DNA from 4 places in the Ancylobacter sp. IITR112 genome. Region 4 is predicted to be linked to each of the others. Evidence: riboswitches for the same ligand, from Rfam matches in the RefSeq annotation. Region 4 holds a riboswitch; each other region holds the start of a gene.
What was found. Region 4 has a riboswitch for thiamine pyrophosphate ahead of AAC979_RS02335 (ABC transporter substrate-binding protein). Riboswitches for the same ligand answer to the same signal wherever they lie in the genome.
Positions count from the first base shown of each region.

Region 1: it holds a riboswitch for thiamine pyrophosphate, as region 4 does, so the genes downstream of both, thiD (bifunctional hydroxymethylpyrimidine kinase/phosphomethylpyrimidine kinase) here and AAC979_RS02335 (ABC transporter substrate-binding protein) in region 4, are expected to answer to the same signal.
Region 2: it holds a riboswitch for thiamine pyrophosphate, as region 4 does, so the genes downstream of both, thiO (glycine oxidase ThiO) here and AAC979_RS02335 (ABC transporter substrate-binding protein) in region 4, are expected to answer to the same signal.
Region 3: it holds a riboswitch for thiamine pyrophosphate, as region 4 does, so the genes downstream of both, thiC (phosphomethylpyrimidine synthase ThiC) here and AAC979_RS02335 (ABC transporter substrate-binding protein) in region 4, are expected to answer to the same signal.

Region 1 covers NZ_JBGCUS010000001.1:2,036,352-2,042,074, reverse strand. The annotation lists gene AAC979_RS09935 (cytochrome c) at 1-245, shown strand, start outside; gene AAC979_RS09930 (cytochrome b/b6 domain-containing protein) at 257-952, shown strand; gene AAC979_RS09925 (DMT family transporter) at 1,011-1,937, shown strand; gene AAC979_RS09920 (Lrp/AsnC ligand binding domain-containing protein) at 1,944-2,180, opposite strand; TPP riboswitch at 2,319-2,449, shown strand; gene thiD (bifunctional hydroxymethylpyrimidine kinase/phosphomethylpyrimidine kinase) at 2,505-3,311, shown strand; gene AAC979_RS09910 (MFS transporter) at 3,374-4,564, shown strand; gene dgcA (N-acetyl-D-Glu racemase DgcA) at 4,534-5,523, opposite strand.
Region 2 covers NZ_JBGCUS010000001.1:2,541,127-2,546,849, forward strand. The annotation lists gene AAC979_RS12190 (thiamine phosphate synthase) at 1-552, opposite strand, end outside; gene AAC979_RS12195 (thiazole synthase) at 571-1,389, opposite strand; gene thiS (sulfur carrier protein ThiS) at 1,393-1,590, opposite strand; gene thiO (glycine oxidase ThiO) at 1,568-2,590, opposite strand; TPP riboswitch at 2,642-2,761, opposite strand; gene AAC979_RS12210 (MHYT domain-containing protein) at 2,821-5,139, opposite strand; gene AAC979_RS12215 (phosphatase PAP2 family protein) at 5,421-5,723, shown strand, end outside.
Region 3 covers NZ_JBGCUS010000001.1:2,951,372-2,957,094, reverse strand. The annotation lists gene AAC979_RS14130 (NUDIX hydrolase) at 1-147, opposite strand, end outside; gene thiC (phosphomethylpyrimidine synthase ThiC) at 204-2,024, opposite strand; TPP riboswitch at 2,114-2,241, opposite strand; gene AAC979_RS14120 (lytic murein transglycosylase) at 2,358-3,608, shown strand; gene AAC979_RS14115 (cation diffusion facilitator family transporter) at 3,624-4,511, opposite strand; gene AAC979_RS14110 (sugar kinase) at 4,643-5,551, opposite strand; gene AAC979_RS14105 (SDR family NAD(P)-dependent oxidoreductase) at 5,659-5,723, opposite strand, start outside.
Region 4 covers NZ_JBGCUS010000001.1:531,077-536,799, reverse strand. The annotation lists gene AAC979_RS02345 (hypothetical protein) at 1-213, opposite strand, end outside; gene AAC979_RS02340 (winged helix-turn-helix domain-containing protein) at 412-1,599, shown strand; TPP riboswitch at 1,781-1,896, shown strand; gene AAC979_RS02335 (ABC transporter substrate-binding protein) at 1,971-2,921, shown strand; gene clcA (H(+)/Cl(-) exchange transporter ClcA) at 3,126-4,427, shown strand; gene AAC979_RS02325 (ABC transporter ATP-binding protein/permease) at 4,431-5,723, opposite strand, start outside.

The DNA of each region.
Region 1 (5,723 bases), 1.5 Mb from region 4:
ATGTCAAGAACGCCAAAGTGCTGCCGGGCCTGTTCCCGGCGGGCTCCGATTCCGATCCCGACAGCGACGCGCTGCCGGCGATCTGGAGCAACAAGGCGGATTTCGACGCCCGCTTCGCCGAACTCGGCACCGACGCCGCCGCCGCCCGCGCGGCGATCACCGATGAGGCCAGCTTCAAGGCGAACTTTCCCGGCGTGATCCGCAATTGCGGCGCCTGCCACGACAATTACCGGCAGAAGAATTGACGGGGGATCGCGTGACCCCTCCCGCGCCGGCGCCGCTGCTGGCGTGGGACCTGCCGACGCGGCTGGCCAAATGGGGGCTGGCCGCGCTGGTCGGGCTCGCCTTTCTCAGCCGCTATTATGGCGATGCCGGGCTGGTCTGGCACCAGTGGAACGGCCTCGCCATCCTCGTGGTGGTGGTGTTCCGCCTGCTGTGGGGGCTGGTCGGCGGTTCGACGGCGCGCTTTGCCGGCTTCCTGCGCGGCCCGCGCGCCGTGCTGCGCTATGCGGCGAGCCTACTCAGGGGACGGCCGCAGCATTTTCTCGGCCATAATCCGCTCGGCGGCTGGGTGGTAATGGCGCTGCTGGGGCTGGTGGCGGCGCAGGGGCTTACCGGCCTGTTCACCAGCGACGACATCATCGTCTACGGCCCGATGACATCGGTGGCGAGCGACGAGACCATTCGAGCCGCCTCTGTCTGGCACCAGAGGCTCTACCCCTATCTGCTGGCGCTGATCGGCCTGCATGTGGCAAGCAACATCGCCTATTCGCTGTTCGGCCGCGACAATCTCATCCGCGCCATGATCACGGGCACCAAGCCGGCCGGGCGTTATGACGACCGGGCGCCGGCGACGCCGGGCCGGGTCGGCCTTGCGCTCGCCTGCCTCGCTCTGGCGGGGCTCGTCGTCTTCGGCGGCATCGCGCTGGCGGGGGGCGATCCGTTCCCCTGATGATTAAGCCTTTCGGCGCGCTTGCGGGGCGCCGGGAACCGTGCTCCATGGCGGCATCATGAACGCGCTCAAGGGCATCGCGCTGCAGGTCGGCGCGACGTTCCTCTTCACCATCATGTCGGCCCTTGTCCGCATCGTCTCGGATCATGTTCCGACCGGCGAAGTGGTGTTCTCACGCTCCTTCTTCGCGCTGTTCCCGCTGCTGGCCCTGCTGGCGTGGCGGGGCGAGATCGGAGCGGCGGTGCGCACCGCCAACCCGCTCGGCCATATTCTCCGCGGCACCATCGGCGTGTGCGCCATGGGGCTGAGCTTCGCGGCGCTGGCGCGGCTCCCGCTGGCGGACGCCACCGCCATCAGCTTCGCCTCGCCGCTGCTCACCGTCATGCTGGCGGCGCTGCTGCTGGGCGAGCGGGTGCAGATTTATCGCTGGGTGGCGGTGGCGGTGGGGCTCGGCGGGGTGGTGGTGATGCTGTGGCCACACATGCATGGCTCCTTCGACACGCCCGGCCATCTCATCGGTGCGCTGCTGGCGCTGATGGCGGCGGCGTTCACCGCCGGGGCGATGGTGCAGGTGCGCCGCCTCACCCAGACCGAGACCACCGCCTCGATCGTGTTCTATTTCCAGGCGCTGGCCGCGCTGGCGGGGCTTGCCACCGCCGGCTGGGGCTGGGTGCTGCCGAGCGGGCGGGAAGGGGCGCTGCTGCTGACCATCGGCTTTCTCGGCGGGGTCGGGCAGATATTGCTCACCGAGAGCTACCGCTACGCCCCGGCCTCGGTCGTGGCGCCCTTCGCCTATTCCGCCATGCTGTGGTCGCTGGTGCTCGGCTTCGTGCTGTTCGCCGAGGTGCCGCCGCTGCTCGTGCTGCTTGGCGGCGCCATCGTCATCGGCGCCGGGCTGTTCGTCATCTGGCGCGAGCGCCAGCTCGGCATCGACCGGACGCAGGACGAGGCGGCCTCGACCCCGCCCGCCGCGCCGGCGCCGTGACGGCGCTCAGAACGCCTTGAAGGTGATCAGCGTGCGTGTGTCCTGGATGCCGGGGAAGAGCTGCACCTTCTCATTGACGAAATGGCCGATATCGGTGCCTTCGGGCACATAGAACTTGACCAGCAGGTCGAACTCGCCGGCGGTGGAATAGATCTCCGAGGCGATCTCGGCGTCGGCGATGGCGTTCGCCACCTCATAGGCGCGGCCGAGCTGACATTTGATCTGCATGAAGAAGGGAACCATGGCGGTCTTCCGGCTGGGGGCGGGAGCGTCGATCGGGAGGCCGATAGGAAACAGAAGGCGGAGGGCGGCGCAAGCCCCGCTCGGTCCTGGCGCGACGACGCCTTGCGCGCGTGCGCGTCCTCGCCTATCTCGCGCAGGACGATCACGTTGGGGTGCCCAAGGCGCGAAGGCGCGGCGGGCTGAGAGGCACAGGCGGGCCCGCGGGCGCGCTGCCAACCCACGAACCTGATCCGGGTCATGCCGGCGGAGGGAACGGATCGCGCGCGCCGGGTGCCGGTCTCCCGTCGCGACGCCTCCACCCCGCGCGGCGAGGGGAGGCGTAGCATGGCAGGCTCCACACCGATTGCGGTGACGATGGCGGGCTCGGACAGCGGCGGCGGCGCCGGCATCCAGGCCGATCTCAAGACCTTTTCCGCGCTCGGCGTCTATGGCGCCAGCGTCATCACCGCGCTCACCGCGCAGAACACGCGCGGCGTCACCGGCATTCACGACGTGCCGCCCGCCTTCATCGCGGCGCAGATCGACGCGGTGCTGTCCGATCTCGCGGTCGATGCGGTGAAGATCGGCATGCTCTCTCGCCCCGAGGCGATCATCGAGGTGGCAAAGGGCCTCGCGCGGCACGGCGCGGCGACCGTGGTGCTCGACCCCGTGATGATCGCCGCCTCCGGCGACCGGCTGCTGGTGCCGGAAGCCATCGACACGCTGCGCCGCGAATTGCTGCCGCAGGCGCTGCTGATCACCCCGAACCTGCCGGAAGCCGCCGCCCTGCTCGACGCAGCACTGGCCGAAGATCTCGCCGGCGTGCGGGCGCAGGCGCAGCTTCTGCTCGCCATGGGCCCGCGCGCGGTGCTGATCAAGGGCGGCCATGGCGAGGGACCGGAAAGCGTCGACGTGCTGCTCGATTCGGAAGGCTTCGTGGAGTTCACCGCGCCGCGCATCGTCACCCGCAACACCCATGGCACCGGCTGCACCCTGTCCTCCGCCATCGCCGCCGGCCTCGCCAAGGGGCTTGGGCTGCGCGAGGCGGTGGCGGCGGCGAAGGACTACCTGACCAAGGCGCTGGCCCGCTCGGAAGAACTCGCCATCGGCCAGGGGCACGGGCCGGTGCACCACTTCCACGCCTGGTGGTGAGCACGCCAGTGGTGCGGCGACGCGCGGCCTGCTAAGCCGGGAAGGCTTCCGCGAGCCGTCCCGTGCCCCTCATCGCCCCCCGCCACGCCATCTCCGCCGCCTATGCCGGGCTGTTCTTCGGCATTGGCGTGTTCATGCCGTTCTTCCCGGTCTGGCTGGAAGGGCGGGGCTTCGACGCGGCGATGATCGCGCTGGCGCTCGCCGTGCCGCAGGTGGTGCGCCTCGTCACCATGCCGCTCGGCGGCCTGCTGGCCGACCGCAGCGGGCGCCCGCGCGCGACGCTCATCATCTATGCCGCCGCCACCGCCCTGTGCTTCGCCGGCATCGCCTTCGCCCCCAGCGCCAGCTTCATCCTCATCGGGCTCGGCCTCGCCGCCGTGTTCTGGCAGCCCAGCCTGCCGGTGCTCGACGCCTATGCGGTGGCGCGCCGGCGCGAGGGTCTGATCGACTATGGACGGGTGCGGCTCTGGGGTTCCATGGCCTTCATTGGCGGCAACCTGCTGGCCGGCGGCCTGCTCGGCGGGGCGTTTCTCGTCGCGGTGCCGCCGGACACGGTGATCTGGCTGATCGTGGCGGCCAGCGTCGCGGCGGCGCTGGCGGCGGCGACGCTGCGCGAGGTGCGCCCGGCGCCGCATGAGATGCCCCCTGGCGGCCCGGCCCGGCGCCCCTCGGCGCTGAAGGGCCTCGCGCCGGTGCTGTTCGTCGGCATGGCGGCGGCGGCGCTGGTGCAGAGCGCGCACGCGGTGCTCTACGCCTTCGCCTCGCTGATGTGGCAGGGCAAGGGGCTGTCCAGCACGCTGATCGGCCTGCTCTGGTCGCTCGGCGTGCTGGCGGAGGTGGTGCTGTTCCATTACGGCACGCGGGTGACGCGGCGGCTGGGGCCGGAAAAGCTGCTGCTGATCGGAGGGCTGGCCGGGGTGCTGCGCTTTTCCGTCATGGCGATGGATCCGCCGCTGCTGTTCCTGCTCCTCTTGCAGCCGCTGCACGCCTTGACCTTCGGCTGCACCTATCTCGGCGCGGTGGAACTGGTCGCCCGCCATGCCCCGCCCGGGCGCGGGGCGAGCGTGCAGGCGCTGGCGGCCTGGGCGACGGCAATCGCCATGGCGGGGGCAACGCTCGTCGCTGGGTCGCTGTGGCAGGGTTTCGGACCGGGCGCGTTCGTCGCCTCCGCCGGGCTGGCGCTGGCGGGAACGGGGCTCGCGCTCCTCGCCGGGCGGCTGCGTCAGCCCCAGAGCGCGGGTTCGGGCGGGTAGACGAGGCTGCCCTCATAGCGCAGCGCCGGGGTGCGGTCGGCCGCCAGCAGCAGCGGGCCGTCGAGATCGACGAACCGCGCCAGCGGGGTGAGCAGCAGCGCCGGCGCCATGGCGAGCGAGGTGCCGACCATGCAGCCGACCATGATGTCGAGCCCGGCCGCCTGCGCGGCGCGGGCGAGCAGCAGCGCCTCGGTGAGCCCACCGGTCTTGTCGAGCTTGATGTTGAGCGCGTCATAGCGGCCGGCGAGCGCGTCGAGGCTCTCCAGCCCGTGCGCGCTCTCATCGGCGCAGACCGGCACGGGGCGGTTGATGTTCGCCAGGGACGCATCGTCGGCGGCGGGCAGGGGCTGTTCCACCAGTTCGACCCCCACCTTGGCGCAGGCGGCGAGATGGGCCTCCAGGCTGTCGCCCGTCCAGCCTTCATTGGCGTCGACGATCAGCCGCGCCTGCGGCACCGCCGCACGGATGGCCTTGAGGCGGGCGACATCGCCCTCCGCGCCGAGCTTGAGCTTGAGCAGTTCGTGCCCCGCTTCCTCGATCGCCGCGCGCGCCGCCCGCGCCATCGCGTCCGGCGTGTCGAGGCTCAGCGTATAGGCGGTGACCACCGGCTGCGGCGCCGGCAGGCCGGCCATCTCGAAGGCGCGCATCCGCGACCGCTTGGCGTCGAGGTCCCACATGGCGCAGTCGATGGCGTTGCGCGCCGCGCCGGGCGGCAGAACGCTCATCAGATCCTCGCGCCGCAGCCCCTCGGCGACCAGCTTTTCCAGCGCGGCGAGCTGGGCGACGACGCCCTCCACGCTCTCGCCATAGCGGGCATAGGGCACGCATTCGCCCCGCCCCACATGCGCCCCGTCGCGCAGTTCGACGGTGACGACGGCGGCCTCGGTCTTCGAGCCGCGGGCGATGGTGAAGGTGCCGCGAATGGGGAAGCGTTCGGGGGTGATGCGGAGCGCGGTCATGGTCGAACCGTTGGCGAGGGAATCGGCCGCGCCATGATAAGGCCGGTTGCCGCCGCCGGGGCGTCGCCGCGAAAGCACAGTGGCGGCGATTAAGTCGCCTGCGCACCGGCATTAATCCCGAATCGCCGCCCGCTCTCTCGACGCCTGCGGCACCCCCCGCTAAGAAGCACGGAGCGTAGTGGGGTATCGGCGTCGCGGCC
Region 2 (5,723 bases), 2.0 Mb from region 4:
GGCGTTCAAGAGAACGTCGGTGACGACGGCGAGGCTGTCCGCCCCCGCCTGGCGCACGCCCGGCGCGCGCTCGATGGTGAGCCCGCCAATGCCGACCAGCGGCAGGTCGCCGATCCGCTTCTTCCACTGCGTCACCCGCTCCAGCCCCTGCGGCGCCCAGCGCATCTTCTTCAGGATGGTGGGGTAGACCGGACCCAGCGCGACATAGTCCGGCCCCGCCAGCAGCGCGGCTTCCAGCTCCGCCTCGTCATGGGTGCTGATGCCGAGCTTCAGCCCCGCCCGGCGCATCGCCGGCACATCGGCCTCGGCAAGGTCTTCCTGGCCGAGATGGACGAAATCGCAGCCCAGTTCGATGGCGAGCTGCCAGTAATCATTGACGATGAGCTGCGCGCCATAGCGGGCGCAGACCTCGCGCGCGCTCGCGATCTCGCGGCGCAGCTCGGCCTCGTCCATGTCCTTGGCGCGAAGCTGCACCAGCTTCACCCCCTGCGGCAGCAGGCGCGGCAGCCAGGAGGCACGGTCGACGATGAGATAGAACGGATCGAGCTTCATCACGCACTCACGCAAGCTTCAGGAGCCGAGAACGGCCCGGCCCATGACCGGGGTGGAGGGCGCGGCCATGTCCCGCACCTCCATCGGATCGGCCAGCACCGCCTCGCGGCCGGCGGCGATGGCGGCGGCGAAGGCGCGCGCCATGCGCACGGGATCGCCGGCCTTGGCCACTGCCGTGTTCAGGAGCACGGCGTCATAGCCGAGTTCCATCGCCGCCGCCGCATGCGAGGGCACGCCGACACCGGCATCCACCACCAGCGGCACGCCGGGGAAATGCGCCCGCAGCGAGCGCAGCCCATAGGGGTTGTTGAGCCCCCGGCCGGAACCGATCGGCGCGCCCCAGGGCATCAGCACCTCGCAGCCGGCAGCGAGCAGCTTTTCCGCCACCACGAGATCCTCCGTGGTGTAGGGGAACACCTGGAAGCCGTCGCGGGTGAGGATACGCGCCGCCTCCACCAGCCCGAACACGTCGGGCTGCAGCGTGTCGTCCTCGCCGATCACCTCCAGCTTCACCCAGGGCGTGCCGAAAAGTTCGCGCGCCATCTCGGCGGTGGTCACCGCTTCCTTCACCGTCTTGCAGCCGGCGGTGTTGGGCAGCACCTTCACCCCGAGGTCGCGGATAAGCTGCCAGAAGCTCTGGCCGGCCTTGGCCGCGCCGGATTCGCGCCGCAGCGACACGGTGACGATGTCGGTGCCGGAAGCGCGGATCGCCTCGGCGAGGATCGCCGGCGAGGGGTATTGCGCCGTGCCGAGCAGCAGGCGCGAGGACACTTGCGTGTCGTAGAAGGTCACCGGGTCGGCCCCGGCGGTCCTCATCGTATCGGTCATCGCATCCATGGTTCATCCACCCTGCATGGGGGCGAGGATTTCCACCCGGTCGCCATCGGCGATCGGGGTCGCCGTGCGGCGCGCGGCCCTCACCATGTCGCCATTCACCGCCGTCGCCACGATGGCGTCGGCGAGTTCGAGTTCGGCCAGAAGCTCCGCCAGCGTGGCGGCGTCGGTGCTGGCCGGCTCACCATTGACGATGATCTTCATCCATCACCTCCGGGAAATACGCCCCGTCAAACGCCAGTTCCGCCGCCCGACGCGCCAGCGCCGGCGCGGCCAGGAAACCGTGGCGGTAGAGGCCGTTCACATAGATCGTGTTGCCACGCTTGCGCAGGCGCGGCAGGTTGTCGGGAAAGGCCGGGCGCACATCCGCGCCGATCTCGACGATTTCCGCCTCGCCGAAGGCGGGGTGCAGCGCATAGACCGCGCCGAGCAGTTCCAGCATGGAACGCCCCGTCACCCGGCCGCGCTCGTCATTCTCGATCGAGGTGGCCCCGATCATGAAATGCCCGTCGCCGCGCGGCACGATATAGACCGGGATGCGCGGGTGCAGCATGCGCACCGGACGGCTCAGTGCCACCTCGGTGGAGTAGAGTACCAGCATCTCCCCCTTCACGCCGCGCAGGTCGGCGAGCGTGTCGCGCGCCGCCAGCCCGCGGCAATCGACCACGAGATCGGCCTCATCGGCCGCGCTGGTCTCATCGTCCACCTCATCGAACCCATCGGCCTCGAAGCGGAAGGTAACCTGATGCTCATCGACCAGCCGCCGGGTCAGCGCCGCAAGCGCCTTGCGCGGCTCAAGATGCGCCTCGCTGGGAAAGAACAGCCCCTGCTCGAAGCGGCCGGCGAGATCGGGTTCGAGCTCGGCGATCCCCGCCCCGTCAAGCCATTGATAATGCTCGGTGCGGCGGGAAAACCGGCGCAGATCGGCGCGGTCGCGCGGCTGGGCGAGCACCAGCGAGCCCTCATTGGGCACATCAGGTACCGCCACCTGCCAGTAAGCCTGTGATTCCAAACCGAGATCGACGATCAGCGGCTCCGCGCTCTCGCGCTCGCACCACGGCGCCAGCATCCCGCCGGCATACCAGGAACAGCCCTGCCCCGAACCCGGCCGGCGGTCCACCACCGTCACCTGCGCGCCGCGCAGCGCGAAGGCGTGGGCGCAGGTGAGCCCGGCCACGCCGGCGCCAACAACCTTCACCCGCATGGCGTTGGCCGTGGGGTAAACCGTTGTCATATCAGTCGATTTCGTGTGAGGAGAAACCATGCACTCCCTCCCTCCGCCAGTGTCAACTGGATCAGGTTCGAAGGGTCGCCATGCCGCGCCGACGCGATGATGGCCTCTCAGCCTCCTGACGAGGCTCCCCCGGACGGTCTGGATATAATCACTCGCCCGGCGAATGTCACCGGCGGTCCACAATATTCGGGCCGCCGCCTTTAGCCGCGCCGGGACAGCGGCACCACATTGCTCGGCACCTTGCGGGTGGCCGCGACGATGGCGCGCTTCAGCGCCTCGCGGCTGAAGGGCTTGCCGAGGCGCGGCAGGCCGGCCTTGGCGTCGGCGGGAAGCTCGGCATAGCCGGTGCCGAGAATGACCGGCAGGCCCGGCCAGCGCTCCTCGATCACCGCCACCATCTGCACCCCGGTCATGCCCTGCATGGCCTGGTCGGTGAGGACGACATCGAAAATCTGGCCGGACTCCAGCAGTTCCAACGCCTCGCGCGCGGACAGCGCCTCGGTGACGACGCAGCCGAGATCTTCCAGCATGGCGCCGGTGGCGGAGAGAACCAGCGGATCGTCGTCGACCACCAGCACACGCTGGGCGCCGTCCTCGCCATCCGGCACGCCACTCTCATCCTCGACCGCGACGGCGGGCGCCGCCGGCACGATGTCGGCGACGGGAAGATAGATCGTCGCCGTCGTTCCCTTGCCGGGCGTGCTCTGCAGCGCCAGCCGGCCGTCCGACTGGGCGGCGAGGCCGTGGACCATGGCGAGGCCGAGCCCGGTGCCCTTGCCGACGCCCTTGGTGGTGAAAAAGGGTTCGGCGGCGCGCGCCAGCGTCTCACCGTCCATGCCGCTGCCGGTATCGGTGATCGAGAGGCAGAAATAGCGCCCCGGCTTGAGCCGGCCCGGCTCGGCCATGTCATCACCATCGCCGACCGTCTCCTCGCGTGCGGCGATGGTGATGACGCCGCCATCCGGCATGGCGTCGCGCGCATTCACCGCGAGGTTGAGCAAAGCGAGTTCAAGCTGGTTGGCATCCACCCGCGCCAGCGGCAGCCCGAGCGGAAAGCGGGTTTCGATACGCACGGCCGGGCCGATGGAGCGGCGCATCATCTCCGCCATGCCGAGCACCAGTTCCGGCACATCGACAGCTTCCGGCTTCAGATCCTGCCGTCGGGCGAAGGCGAGCATGCGCTGCGTCAGCGCCGCCCCCCGCTGCGCCGCCTGCATGGCGTTGCCGAGCAGGGTGCGCAGCCGCGCATCGTCCGGCGCGCGCTTGGCCGCGAGCTCCAGATTGCCCAGCACGACGGCGAGCAGATTGTTGAAATCATGCGCGATGCCGCCGGTGAGCTGGCCGACCGCTTCCAGCTTCTGCGCCTGGCGCAGGGCATCCTCCGTGGCGCGGCGCTCGGTGACATCGACCAGCCCGCACAGCGTGTTGGTCAGATTGCCGGCGGAGTCGCGTTCCGCCACCGCCGACAGCACACAGTCTAGTATATGCCCATCCTTGGCGATGAGCTTGTATTCCGCCTCGCGCAGCTCGCCCGTTTGGAGAAGGCGCGGCCAGTGCTCGCGGTTGCGGCGCTGAGCCGATTCCTCGGTCATGAAGTCGGTCAGCGGGCGTCCGATCACTTCCTCCCGGCTATAGCCGAGCAGGGTCAGCCAGCGGTCGCTGACCTGGGCGATGCAGCCGTCCGGCCCCAGAGAGTGCAGCGGCAGCGGCGTGTGGCGATAGAGTTTGCGGTAGCGCTCCTCGCTCTCGCGCCACGCGCTCGCCTCGCTGTCGGCGAGCAGGGCGACGCGCCGGTCATAGGCCGCGGCGAGAAGCAGCGCGGTGAATATGATGAAGGTCGCGGCCGTCACCACCGCGACCAGCGCGGCATTGTCGATGCCCCCGGTCATAGCCGCCCTGGCCGCGTCGGCCGCCGCATCATGGGCGTCGCCATGGCTGGTGAAGGTCACCCCCATCATCGCGACGTAGTGCATGCCGGCAATGCCGAAGCCGAGCGCCAGCGCCGCCACGGCCCGCTGGAGCGCCGAATGGTTACGGAAGGCGAGCCAGATGGCGAGGGTGGAGGCGGAGATGGCGAGGACAATGGCCGCCCCGACATGGATCATGTCGTAGCTCATGGAGCCCGGCATCCGCATCGCCGCCATGCCGGTATAGTGCATGCCGACAATACCGAGCCCCATGAAGATGCCGCTGAGCAGAATGCCCTCAATGCCGATCCCGGGCCGGCTGGCGCCAAACAGGGCGAGGGCGGTGGCGAACACTGCCAGCAGCAGCGAAGCCAGCGTCAGCTCGGCGCCGTAGGAAACTTCCATGCCCACATTCAGCGCCAGCATGGCGATGAAATGCATCGACCAGATGCCGCCGCCGAGAACCACCGCCGCCGCGCCAAGCCAAACCAGCCCGGCCGATCGGGTGCGGGTCATGCGGCCGGCGAGGTCGAGCGCGGTATAGGACGCCGCGACGGCGATCAGGATCGACAGCGCCACCAGCGCGCTATTGTGGGTCCCGATGATGCTCATGACCGCCGTATGTGTCTCGCCTTCCCTTCGCCGGATGCCCGCGCGGGCCCCGGCCGCGCGTCAGCCGCGGCCGGGGCCCGGCTGCGGCTCTGCGCGCGCCCTAGAGATATCCCATGAACCAGAGAATAAGAATGATCGGCAAAGGAATACCGAGCATCCAGAGAGCTGCGCCCTTAAACATGACCACCTCCTGCATGTGCAGCAAGGGAACACCGCAGGGCCGTCATCGGTTCCAATGCCGACGGGCCCGACAACGCCCATTTCCTCAGTGCCGGTGAACGATGTCCTTTCTCTCCGCCCGCCGTCTCCTGCAGCCCGTGACTCGACGCCTACCCCTCCGCCTGCGCCTTCTGTCCGGCCTCGTCCTGCCCGAGCTCGCCGTGCTCCTTGCGCTGGGCGGCGCGGCGCTGGCGCTGCTGGGCTTCGCCTTCATCGCCGACGAGGTGGTGGAGGGCGAGACCCACGCCTTCGACGAGGCGGTGCTGCTGGCCTTCCGCGCGCCGGGCGACCCGGCCGACCCGCTCGGCCCGCCCTGGCTGGAAATTGTCATGCGCGACGTGACGGCGCTGGGCGGGACGACGGTA
Region 3 (5,723 bases), 2.4 Mb from region 4:
ATAGGGCTCGCCCGGCTCCACCCGCCCGCCGGGAAAACCCCACAGCCCCTGGTCCGGCGGATTGGCGCGGCGCACCAGCAGCATCGCGCCCTCGCGTTCCACGAGGGCGAGGACGGCGACGGTGGGGCGGACAGGGGGCGGCGTCATGCAGAGAGGGCTCCCGGTTGAGAACGCGGCCGGGAGTGCCCCGGCCGCGCCAAAAACTACTCCGCCGCTGTGACATCGCGATAGAGCTGGCCGCCGCCGTCGCGGAAGCGGGCAGCCATGTCCTCCATGCCCTGCGCGGCCTCTTCCGCCTGCCGGGCGGTGTCACGGATTTCGTGACTGATCTTCATCGAGCAGAATTTCGGCCCGCACATGGAGCAGAAATGGGCCAGCTTGTGCGCCTCCTTCGGCAGGGTCTCGTCATGGAAGGCGAGGGCGGTGTCGGGGTCGAGAGCGAGGTTGAACTGATCCTGCCAGCGGAACTCGAAGCGTGCCCGCGAAAGCGCGTCGTCCCAGGCCCGCGCCAGCGGGTGGCCCTTGGCGAGGTCGGCGGCGTGGGCGGCGATCTTGTAGGTGATGACGCCGGTCTTCACGTCGTCGCGGTTGGGCAGGCCGAGATGCTCCTTCGGCGTGACATAGCAGAGCATGGCGGTGCCGAACCAGCCGATCATCGCCGCGCCGATGGCGCTGGTGATGTGGTCATAGCCCGGCGCGATGTCGGTGGTCAGCGGCCCGAGCGTGTAGAAGGGCGCTTCCCCGCAGGTGGCGAGCTGCTTTTCCATATTGGCCTTGATCTTGTGCATGGGCACATGGCCGGGGCCCTCGATCATCACCTGGCAGTCGTTCTGCCAGGCGATCTGCGTCAGCTCGCCCAGCGTCTCCAGCTCGGCGAACTGCGCCGCGTCATTGGCGTCGGCGATGGAGCCGGGGCGCAGCCCGTCGCCGAGCGAGAAGGTGACATCATAGGCGCGCATGATCTCGCAGATCTCGGCGAATCGCTCATAGAGGAAGCTCTCGCGGTGATGGGCGAGGCACCATTTCGCCATGATGGAGCCGCCGCGCGAGACGATGCCGGTGACGCGGTTGGCGGTGAGCGGCACATGGGCGAGCCGCACCCCGGCATGGATGGTGAAATAGTCCACGCCCTGCTCCGCCTGTTCGACCAGTGTGTCGCGAAACACCTCCCAATTGAGGTCCTCGGCGATGCCGCCGACCTTCTCCAGCGCCTGATAGATCGGCACCGTGCCGATCGGCACCGGCGCGTTCCGCACGATCCAGTCGCGAATGTTGTGGATATTCCGCCCGGTGGAGAGGTCCATCACCGTGTCGGCGCCCCAGCGGATCGCCCACACCATCTTGTCCACCTCGTCCGCCACGGAGGAAGTGACGGCGGAATTGCCGATATTGGCGTTGATCTTGACGAGGAAATTGCGGCCGATCGCCATCGGCTCCAATTCGCCATGGTTGATATTGGCGGGAATGACGGCGCGCCCGCGCGCCACCTCGTCGCGCACGAATTCCGGCGTCACCACATCGGGAATCGCCGCGCCGAAATCCTCGCCGTCGCGGAGGATCTCACGCATCCGCTCGCGCAGGCCGTTCTCGCGCAGGGCGACATATTCCATCTCCGCCGTGACGATGCCGGCGCGGGCATAGGCCATCTGCGTCACCGCGCCGGCTCTCGCGCGCAGCGGGCGATGGGCGAGCGGGAAGGGCGTGACCAGCTTCTCGGCGGGGACATGGCCGTTATCCTCCGGCTTCACCGCGCGCCCGTCATAGGCCTCCACATCGCCGCGCGCGCGCACCCAGGCGTCACGCGGGCGCGCGAGGCCGGCGGCGATGTCGATGCGGGCGTCCGGGTCGGTATAGGGGCCGGAGGCGTCATAGACCGCGAGATTGGGCTCGCCGGCCGAGGGGTGCAAAAGGATTTCGCGGAACGGCACGCGGAAGCCGCGCACGGTGCATTCAGCATAAATCCGCCGCGAGCCGGGAATCGGCCCGGTGGCGACGCTGGGAGTGTCGGGGGATTTGGTCGACATGCTGGATCTCCTGAACCATGGGTTGGGGAGATCCGGGCGTATGACGTTGGGGAAGGATGGCGCGGCGGCACGCAAGCGGGCGCACGACGATGCCATTCGGTTCCGATCCCTTCGCCGGCATGACCCGGATCAGGTTCGAAGGGTCATCGCGTTGCCTTGCCGTTCGGCATGGCCGGCGCTCTCTCAGCCCCCTAGCGGGGCTCCCCTTGGAACGGGTCGATCTTCAACGAAAGGGCGGGCGGGGTCAATCGCCTGAACCTTCACCCTGCCGCCGCCGTAATCCTGTAGATTGCTGACGAGGCTGAACAGGTTGAACGACTTTTGGGGAGAACCATGCCGGGCACAACCATCCGCCGCTGGAAGACGACACTGGGCCGGCTGGCCGTGATGGCGGCGCTGGCGGCGCCGCTCGCCCTCGCCACGGCTGCCCGTGCGCAGGAGGAGTGCGGACGCAGCGGCGCCGGCTTCGACGCCTTTCTCGCCCGCTTCAAGCAGCAGGCGGTGGCGGAAGGCGTGTCCCCGCGCACCGTGTCGGCCGCGCTCAACGGGCTGAGCTATGCCCCCGACATTGTCGGCACCGATCGCGGGCAGAAGGTGTTCGGCCAGAGTTTCTTCCAGTTTTCCGACCGTATGGTTGCCAATTACCGCATCCAGCAGGGGAAGCAGAAGATTCAGGCCAATCCCGATCTCTTCGGCCGGATCGAGCAGCGCTTCGGTGTGCCCGGCGCGGTGCTGGTGGCGTTCTGGGGGCTGGAGACCGATTTCGGCGCCTTCATGGGCGACAAGCCGACCATTCGCTCCGTCGCCACTCTCGCCTGGGACTGCCGGCGCTCGGAGATGTTCCGCACCCAGTTGATGGCGGCGCTGAAGATCATCGACCGCGGCGACCTCACGGTGCAGACCATGCGCGGGCCCTGGGCGGGGGAACTCGGCCAGTTCCAGTTCCTGCCCGATCACTATCTCAATTACGGCGTCGATTTCGACGGCGACGGGCGGGTCGATCTCATCCGCTCGGCGCCGGATGCGCTGGCCTCCGCAGCGAACTACATCAAGGCGCTGGGCTGGAAGGCCGGCCAGCCCTGGCTGGAAGAGGTACGGGTGCCGCCGAACCTGCCGTGGGATCAGGCGGACCTGTCGATCAAGATTCCCCGGTCGCAATGGGCGCGCATGGGCGTGGTGCGGGCCGGCGGCGGCCAGCTTCCCGCCGACCAGCTTCCCGCCTCGCTGCTGCTGCCGATGGGGCGCAACGGGCCGGCCTTCCTCGTCTATCCCAATTTCGACGTGTTCACCGAGTGGAACAACTCGCTGACCTACGCCACGTCGGCCGCCTATCTGGCCTCGCGCGTCGCCGGGGCCGGGCCGTTCAACCGCGGGCAGGGCGACAGGATCCCGGTGCTTTCCATGGCGGAGGTCAAGGATCTGCAGACCATGCTGAACGCGCGCGGGCACCATGTCGGGCGCATTGACGGCATTGTCGGCGCGGCGACGCGGCAGGCGATCAAGGTCGAGCAGATGCGGCTCGGCCTGCCGGCCGATTCCTACCCGACGCCGGAGCTGGTGGCGGCGCTGCGCGCGGGCAAGTGAGGGCGTGTCGCGGCCTCACAGCACCGGCACGCCCTGCTGCTTGGCCTTCACTTCCGGCTCGACATGGATGTTGACCAGGATATCGGCGACCTCGGCTTCCAGTGCGTCCTCGATACGGTCGCAGATGGCGTGCGCCTGGCTCACCGGCATGTCGCCGGGCACGACGAGGTGGAAGTCGACAAAGGTCATGCGCCCGGCCTGGCGGGTGCGCAGATCATGCGCCTCGATGGCGCCGGTGGCCTCGGCGGCGATGCGCTTGCGGATGCGCTCCAGCGTCTCCGCCGGCACCGCCTGATCCATCAGCCCGCCGACGCTTTCCTTCAGCACCGACCAACCCGACCACAGGATGTTCACCGCGACGAGGCCGGCGAGCACGAGATCGAGCTTCTCCCAGCCGGACAGCACCGCCAGCACCACGCCGAGCAGCACGCCGGCGGAGGACAGTACGTCGGTGAAGAGATGCCGCCCGTCGGCCGCCAGCGCCGGGGAGCGCGCGCGCCGGCCTTCGCGGATCAGCACCGCGCACCAGATGCCGTTGATGACCGTCGCGGCGGCGTTGATCGCCAGACCCTGCGGCGAGGCATCGAAGCTGTGCGGCTCCAGCCAGCCGAGATAGACCTCGCGCAGGATCGAGATCGCCGCCACCACGATCAGCACGCCGACGATGACGGCGGAAAAATACTCGGCCTTGGCATAGCCATAGGGATGGGCGGCGTCGGCCGGCTTGGCGCTGACCCGCAGCGCCAGCACCGCCGTGATGGCGGTCGCCACATTGACGATGCTCTCCAGCGCGTCCGAATACAGCGCGACGCTGCCGGTGAGCAGGAAGGCGAGATATTTCAGCCCCAGCACGGCGAGGCTGATGCCGACATTGATCAAGGTGATCCGCGAGGAGAGAGCCATCGGCGCATTCCCGTTCCGGCGCCGCGCGCCCGCTGCCGCAGCGCTTAGTCGGTCAGCGGGCGGAAATCAAGCAAGCGCAAGGGTTTGCAAGTCGTTCGCAGAAGCAGGTGCCGCCCCGCGAGGCGCGGGACTCAGGCGTTGGCCTGGCGCGGCAGCAGCGCCCCGCGATGGCGGATCACCTGCCCGGCGAGTTGGTGCCCCGCCGTCGCCGCCGCCGCCGGGGCTTCGCCCGCAAGGCGCGCGGCGAGATAGGCGGCGTTGAAGCTGTCGCCCGCCGCCGTGGTGTCCACCGGCACCACCGGCTGCGGGATGGCGACGAGCTGCGCCGTGCCTCCGCTCATCACCAGCGCTCCCTCGGCGCCGTTCTTCACCACGATTTCCTGCACGCCGAAGGTGGCGAGCCGCTCGGCGGTGGCGGTGGGCGAGCCGTCGCCCCACAGGTTCGCCTCGTCCTCGAAGGTGGGCAGGGCGATGGAGGTGCGCTTGAGCGCCTCGGCATAGACGGCGCGGGCGCGGGCCACGTCGCCGCCCCAGTTGCGCGGGCGGAAATTGCCGTCGAACACGATGCGGGTGCCGCGCTCGCGGGCGAATTCGATGGTGGCCAGCAGGCGACCCAGCCCGGCATTGGAATAGAGCGAGAGAGTGATGCCCGAGAGATAGATGAGCTTGGCCTCGATCAGCGCCTCGCACACCGCTTCCCAGCCGGGGAGTTCGAACAGGTCGCGCGCCGGGGCTGTGTCGCGCCAATAGGTGAAGCGGCGCTCGCCCGACCGGTCGATGTCGATGAGATAGAGGCCGGCGGTGCGGCCCGGCACGCGGGCGATCAGGCTGGTGTCGAGGCCCTCGCCCTGCGCCGAGGCGCGGATGGCGTCGGAATAGGGGTCGTCGCCGAGCGCGGTGGCATAGGCGGTCTCGACGCCGGCGCGGGCGAGATAGACGGCGGTGTTGAACGTGTCGCCCCCCACGCCCTGGCTGAAGCGGCCATCGGCGCCGCGCGCCAGTTCGACCATGACTTCGCCGATTGAAATGACCCGGGCCATGCGTCCCTCCCTGTCGCGTCGATTCGCGCGGGAGCCTCGCCGCATTTGCCGGGGGAGGCAAGGCCGGGCCGGTTTCCGCCCCGCGCGAGGCGGGGCGGAGCGGGATGTCAGAGCTGCACGCCGCGCGTCAGGGCACCGTCGACCACGAGATTGGTGCCATAGATGAAGCTCG
Region 4 (5,723 bases):
GACCGAGGAAAGCAATGACTCCACGTTCGTCGTGCGCATCTGGTGGTTGATGGCGGCAATCTTCACTCGCAGATCGTTACGCGCCTCCGCAACAATCTTGCCGTAGATCTCGATTTGCTCTTCATCGCTGCGCGCGGCACGGAGAAGCCGCGTCTGCTCCGGAAACGTCTCTTCCAGCCGAGCCCGGTAATAGCTGATCTTCTGGTTGTTCATATCATCCTCCTAAGGTTGTATTATTGGATCATGATACCACCTATGCGTGTCGTCGGGAAGATTGCGAAAATTGGAATCTGCGTGTTTCGGAGGGCGCGGTAGCACCGGGACGAGGCGGGTTCGCCGCCATCGAAGAGGTCCGCTCATCGCCGGCGGCAGGAACTGATGCCCTGCGCAAACGCGCCCTATGATGGTGCCATGACGATTCGCCTCGCCAATGCCGATGCACGCCGCGTCTTCCTCGCCACCCAGGGCCTCAGCCGCCCGCGCGGGGCGTTGAGCAAGGCCGGGCTGCTGGAACTGATCGAGACGATTGGCTTCGTGCAGGTGGACAGCATCGCCACGGTGGAGCGGGCGCATCACCACATCCTGTTCGCCCGCAACCCCAGCTACAGGCGCGAGCATCTCACGGCGCTGCTGGAAAAGGACCATGCGCTGTTCGAGCACTGGACGCATGACGCGGCCATCATCCCCAGCGCCTTCTTCCCCTATTGGAAGCACCGCTTCGCCCGCGCGAAAGCGACGCTCGCCGCGCGCTGGCGCTCATGGCACGAGAACGGCTTCGAGACCTATGTCGACCATGTGCTGGAACGGGTGCGCCGCGAAGGCCCGCTGATGGCGCGGCATTTCGAGGCCGAGAAGCGCCCGCCCGGCGGCTGGTGGAACTGGCACCCGGAAAAGACCGCGCTCGAATATCACTGGCGCACCGGCGCGCTGGCCATTGCCGGGCGCGAGGGCTTCCAGAAGGTCTATGACCTCACCGAGCGGGTCATCCCCGCCCGCCACCGCGAGGCCGAGGTCGATGAGGCCGCGTTCATCGACTGGGCGTGTTCCTCGGCGCTGCAGCGGCTCGGCTTCGCCACCCATGGCGAGATCGCCGCCTTCTGGGATCTCGTCACGCCGGCCGAGGCGAAAGCCTGGGTGGAGACGAACCGCGACCGGTTGGAGCCGGTGCTCCTTGAGGGCGTAGACGGCAAGCCCCGCGCCTCGCACGCCTTCGCCGGCAGCGCCTCCCTGTTCGCCTCGCTGCCCGCCCCGCCGTCACGGCTGCGGGTGCTGAGCCCGTTCGACCCGCTGCTGCGCGACCGCGCCCGGGCGGAACGGCTGTTCGGCTTCTCCTACCGCATCGAGGTATTCGTGCCGGCGGAAAAGCGCGTCTATGGCTATTACGTCTTCCCGATCCTGGAGGGCGACCGGATGGTCGGGCGCCTTGACATGAAGGCGGACCGCAAGGCCGGCACGCTCGATGTGCGCCGGCTGTGGCTGGAGCCGGGCGTGCGTGCCACCAAAGGGCGGCTCGACGCGCTCGACACTGAGCTCACCCGCCACGCCCGCTTCGCCGGGGTGGAACGCATCGTCTATGGCGGGGGGTGGCGGGGGGAGTAGGGCGGACGGGACCCAAAACGCTCCCTCATCCCCGGGCTTGACCCGGGGACCCAGACTTTCCACCGCGCTCCCGGTCACTGGGTGCCCGGGTCAAGCCCGGGGATGAGGGCGGACACGGGGGCGACGCCGCGCGGGACCCAAACGCCCCCATTTGCCCCTGCCCGGCCGCTCTGTTAGCCTGCGCATGTCCGAGGGGTGTCCCGCCGGCCGAAAGGCCAAGGGGCTGAGATGGCAGCCGCCAGACCCTTTGAACCTGATCCGGGTCATGCCGGCGAAGGGACGGAGCGACGGTGGGGCCTCACGCGGCGCGTGACTCCCGCGCCGGATTTCCCCCGAAAGCTCGCGCCGGGTCTCCAACTGGGAGGAGATCCATGTTCAAGAACCTTGCCGCCCGCACCGGCGGCCTCATCCTCGCCCTGTCGCTCTCGCTGGCCCCCGCCGCGGCGGCGGACAAGCTCACCGTCCTGCTCGACTGGTATGTGAACCCCGACCACGCCCCGCTGATCATCGCGCAGGAAAAGGGCTTCTTCAAAGCCCACGACCTTGATGTCGAGCTGGTCGCCCCGGCCGATCCCGCCGCCCCGCCGCGCCTTGTCGCCGCCGGCCAGGCGGATGTCGCGGTGAGCTACCAGCCGAGCCTTTATCTGCAGGTGAAGGAAGGCCTGCCGCTGGTGCGTTTCGGCACGCTCATCTCCACCCCGCTCACCGCGCTGGTGGCGCTGAAGGACGGGCCGGTGAAGTCGCTCGCCGATCTCAAGGGCAAGACGGTCGGCTATTCCGTCGCCGGGCTGGAAGACGCGCTGCTCGGCACCATGCTGGCGAGCGCCGGGCTGAAGCCCTCCGACGTGACCATGATCAACGTCAATTTCGCCCTCTCTCCCGCGCTCATTGCCGGCAAGGTCGATGCGGTGATCGGCGCCTATCGCAATTTCGAGCTGACCCAGATCCGGCTGGAGGGCAAGGAAGGCGTCGCCTTCTTTCCCGAAGAGCACGGCGTGCCTGTTTTCGACGAGCTGATCTATGTCACCCACAAGGACAAGCTCGCCGATCCGCGCCTCAAGCGCTTCCTCGCGGCGGTGGAGGACGCCACCATCTACATCCTCAACCACCCGGACGAGGCGTGGGGGCTGTTCGTCAAGGCCAACCCCAAGCTTGACGACGAGCTGAACCGCACCGCCTGGACCGATACGCTGCGCCGCTTCGCCCACGCCCCGGCGGGGCTGGATGCCGGCCGCTATGCCCGCTTCGGCGCGTTCATGAAGGGCCACGGCCTGATCGAGACGGTCGAGCCGGTGTCGGTCTACGCGCCCGTTCTGCCCTAGAGGGCGCTGTGGCAGGGCGGGTCCCCGCGCCTGTCACGCCGTCCCCCACCGTCTTGGCCGGGCCGAGCCCGGCCATTCATGCCTTGCGGCCTTTCCGACACGCCGCCCGCGCGCAAAGCCGAGATGACGTGCCGCGTAACGCCTTTCAGCCTTCGCCTGCCGATGCTACCGATGCGCGGGGCACAAGGGAGGGCGAGGCGAGGCATGGGTAATCTGGCGTATCATCTGGTGGCGATCGCGGTCGGCGCGGTGGTCGGCATTCTCGGTTCCGGCTTCCATGTCGGGGTGGAGCGGCTCACCGCCGCCTGGCCGGCCTATCTCGACACCGGGCTCGGGCTCGACGGCCTGCCGCTCTATGCCGCCGCCGCGCTGGTCGCCGCCGCCATGACGGTGGTGTCGCTCTGGCTGGTGCGCCGCTTCGCCCCGGAAGCCAGCGGCTCCGGCGTGCCGGAAATCGAGGGCGCGATGGAAGGGCTGCGCGAGGTGCGCTGGCATCGCGTGCTGCCGGTGAAATTCATTGGCGGCATGCTCTCGCTGTCCTCCGGCATGGTGCTGGGGCGCGAGGGGCCGACCATCCATATCGGTGCCTCCGTCGCCAAGGCGGCGTCCGATTTGATGAAATGGTCGGGCGAGGACATGCGCGGCCTGCTCGCCGCCGGCGGCGCCGCCGGCCTCGCCGCCGCCTTCAACGCCCCGCTCGCCGCCGTGCTGTTCGTCATCGAGGAGACGCGCCGCCAGTTCCCCTATTCCTCGCGCACCTATATCGCCGTGGTGCTGGCCTCCATCGCCAGCGCCATCCTCACCGAATATCTCACCGGCAGCGAGCCCTATATGCTGCTGGAAGCCGCGACCATCCCCTATGTCTGGCTGCCCGCCTTCGCCGTGCTCGGCGTCATTCTCGGCGGCGCCGGCTTCGTGTTCAACCGCACGCTGGTCTGGTCGCTCGACCATGTGCGCCGCTTGGGCCTGCGCACCTCGTTCTACATTTTCCCGGCCTTTGTCGGCCTCACCGTCGGCGTGCTCATGTTCGTACGGCCGGAGGCGACACAGGGCGGGGAATTGCTGGCGGTCCAGCTCACCCGCGAGAATCTCCCCCTCACCATGCTGGTCTTCGTGGTGTTGCTGCGCTTTGTCATGACCATGGCGAGCTATTCCACCGGCGTGGCCGGTGGCATCTTCGCGCCGATCCTGGCGCTCGCCACCACGATCGGTCTTTGCTACGGCACGACACTGGAATTGTTCTTCACCCTGCCGGACCTCGCCCACACCACCTTCGCCATCGCCGCCATGGGCGGGCTGTTCGCCGCCACCATCGGCGCACCGCTGGTCGGCATGGTGCTGGTGCTGGAACTCACCAGCGCCTATGCGGTGCTGGTGCCGGTCATGATCACCGCCATCTTCGCCCATATGGTGTTCCTGGCGCTGGGCGGGCGGCCGATCTACGAAATCCTGCTGGAGCGCACTCTGGCGATCGAGGCGGAGGCCCGCGCCGCCGCCTCGCGCTGAAGCTTAGGCCGCCACCGGCGCCGGCGGGAGATCGACCAGTCGCGCCGGCCCCTCGCCCTCACGCGTGAGCACGATCTGGCGCTCATGCTGCTCGATCAGGGTCGAGCGATGGCCAATGGACAGCAGCGCCGTCTGCGGCAGCCGCGCCCGTAGCAGGCGGTAGAGCGCCGCCTCGCTCGCCTCGTCCAGCGCCGAGGTCGCCTCGTCGAGCAGCAGCACGTCCGGCGCCACCAGCAGGGCACGGGCAACGGCAAGGCGCTGCTGCTCGCCCCCGGAGAGGATGGAGGCCCACGGCCCGCTCTCGTCGAGCCGCGCCGCCAGCGCCGGCAGTCCGACCGCTTCCAGCGCCTCGCGCAGACGCTCGTCGTCATAGCTTTCCAGCGGGTCGGGATAGGCCAGCGCGCCGCGCAGCGTGCCATAGGGCAGATAGGGCCGCTGCGGCAGGGTCAGCACCCGCGCGCCGGGCGCGATTCCCACCTCGCCATGGCCATGCGGCCAGATGCCGGCGATGGCACGCAGCAGCGTGCTCTTGCCGCTGCCCGAGGGGCCGGAGAGCAGCACCCGCTCGCCGCGCGCCAGATCCAGCGCCGCCACGTCCAGCAGCGCCCGCCCGTCCGGCAGCCGCACTTCCAGAGCGCGCGCTGCCAGCGGCGCCGGCCCGTGCGCCGGCACGCGGCGGAACTCGCTGCGCAGCGCCTCGGCCTGCGTCTCCTGCACCGAGCGCTCGAAGCCGACCAGACGATCGACCACCGACTTCCACTCCGCCAGCGTCGTATAGGCGTTGATGAGGAAGGAGAACGAGCTCTGCACCTGCCCGAAGGCGGAGGAGGTCTGCATCAGTTGGCCGAGCTGGATCGCGCCGGCGAAATAGGCCGGGGAGACGACGACCAGCGGGAAGATGGTGGACAACTGGCCATAGCCGGCGGTGAACCAGGTCAGCCGCTTCTGGGCGATCATGATGCCCCAGTAATTGTGCACCACATGGCCGAAGCGGGAGAGCAGCCGCGCGCGTTCGACCGGCCCGCCCTGCATCAGCGCGATCTGCTCGCCATTCTCGCGCACCCGCACCAGATCGACGCGGTAATTCGCCTCATAACGCTGCTGGTCGTAGTTCAGCTTGATCAGCACCCGGCCAATGAGATGGGCGAGATAGGTGCCGAGCGCCGCATAGCCGAAGGCGGCCCAGACGAGATAGCCGGGAATGTCCCAGTCGGTGCCGAACAGATTGAACGAGAAATCGCCCGAGAGCCCCCACAGGATGAGGGCGAAGGAGGCGAGCGTCATCACCGCGTTGAG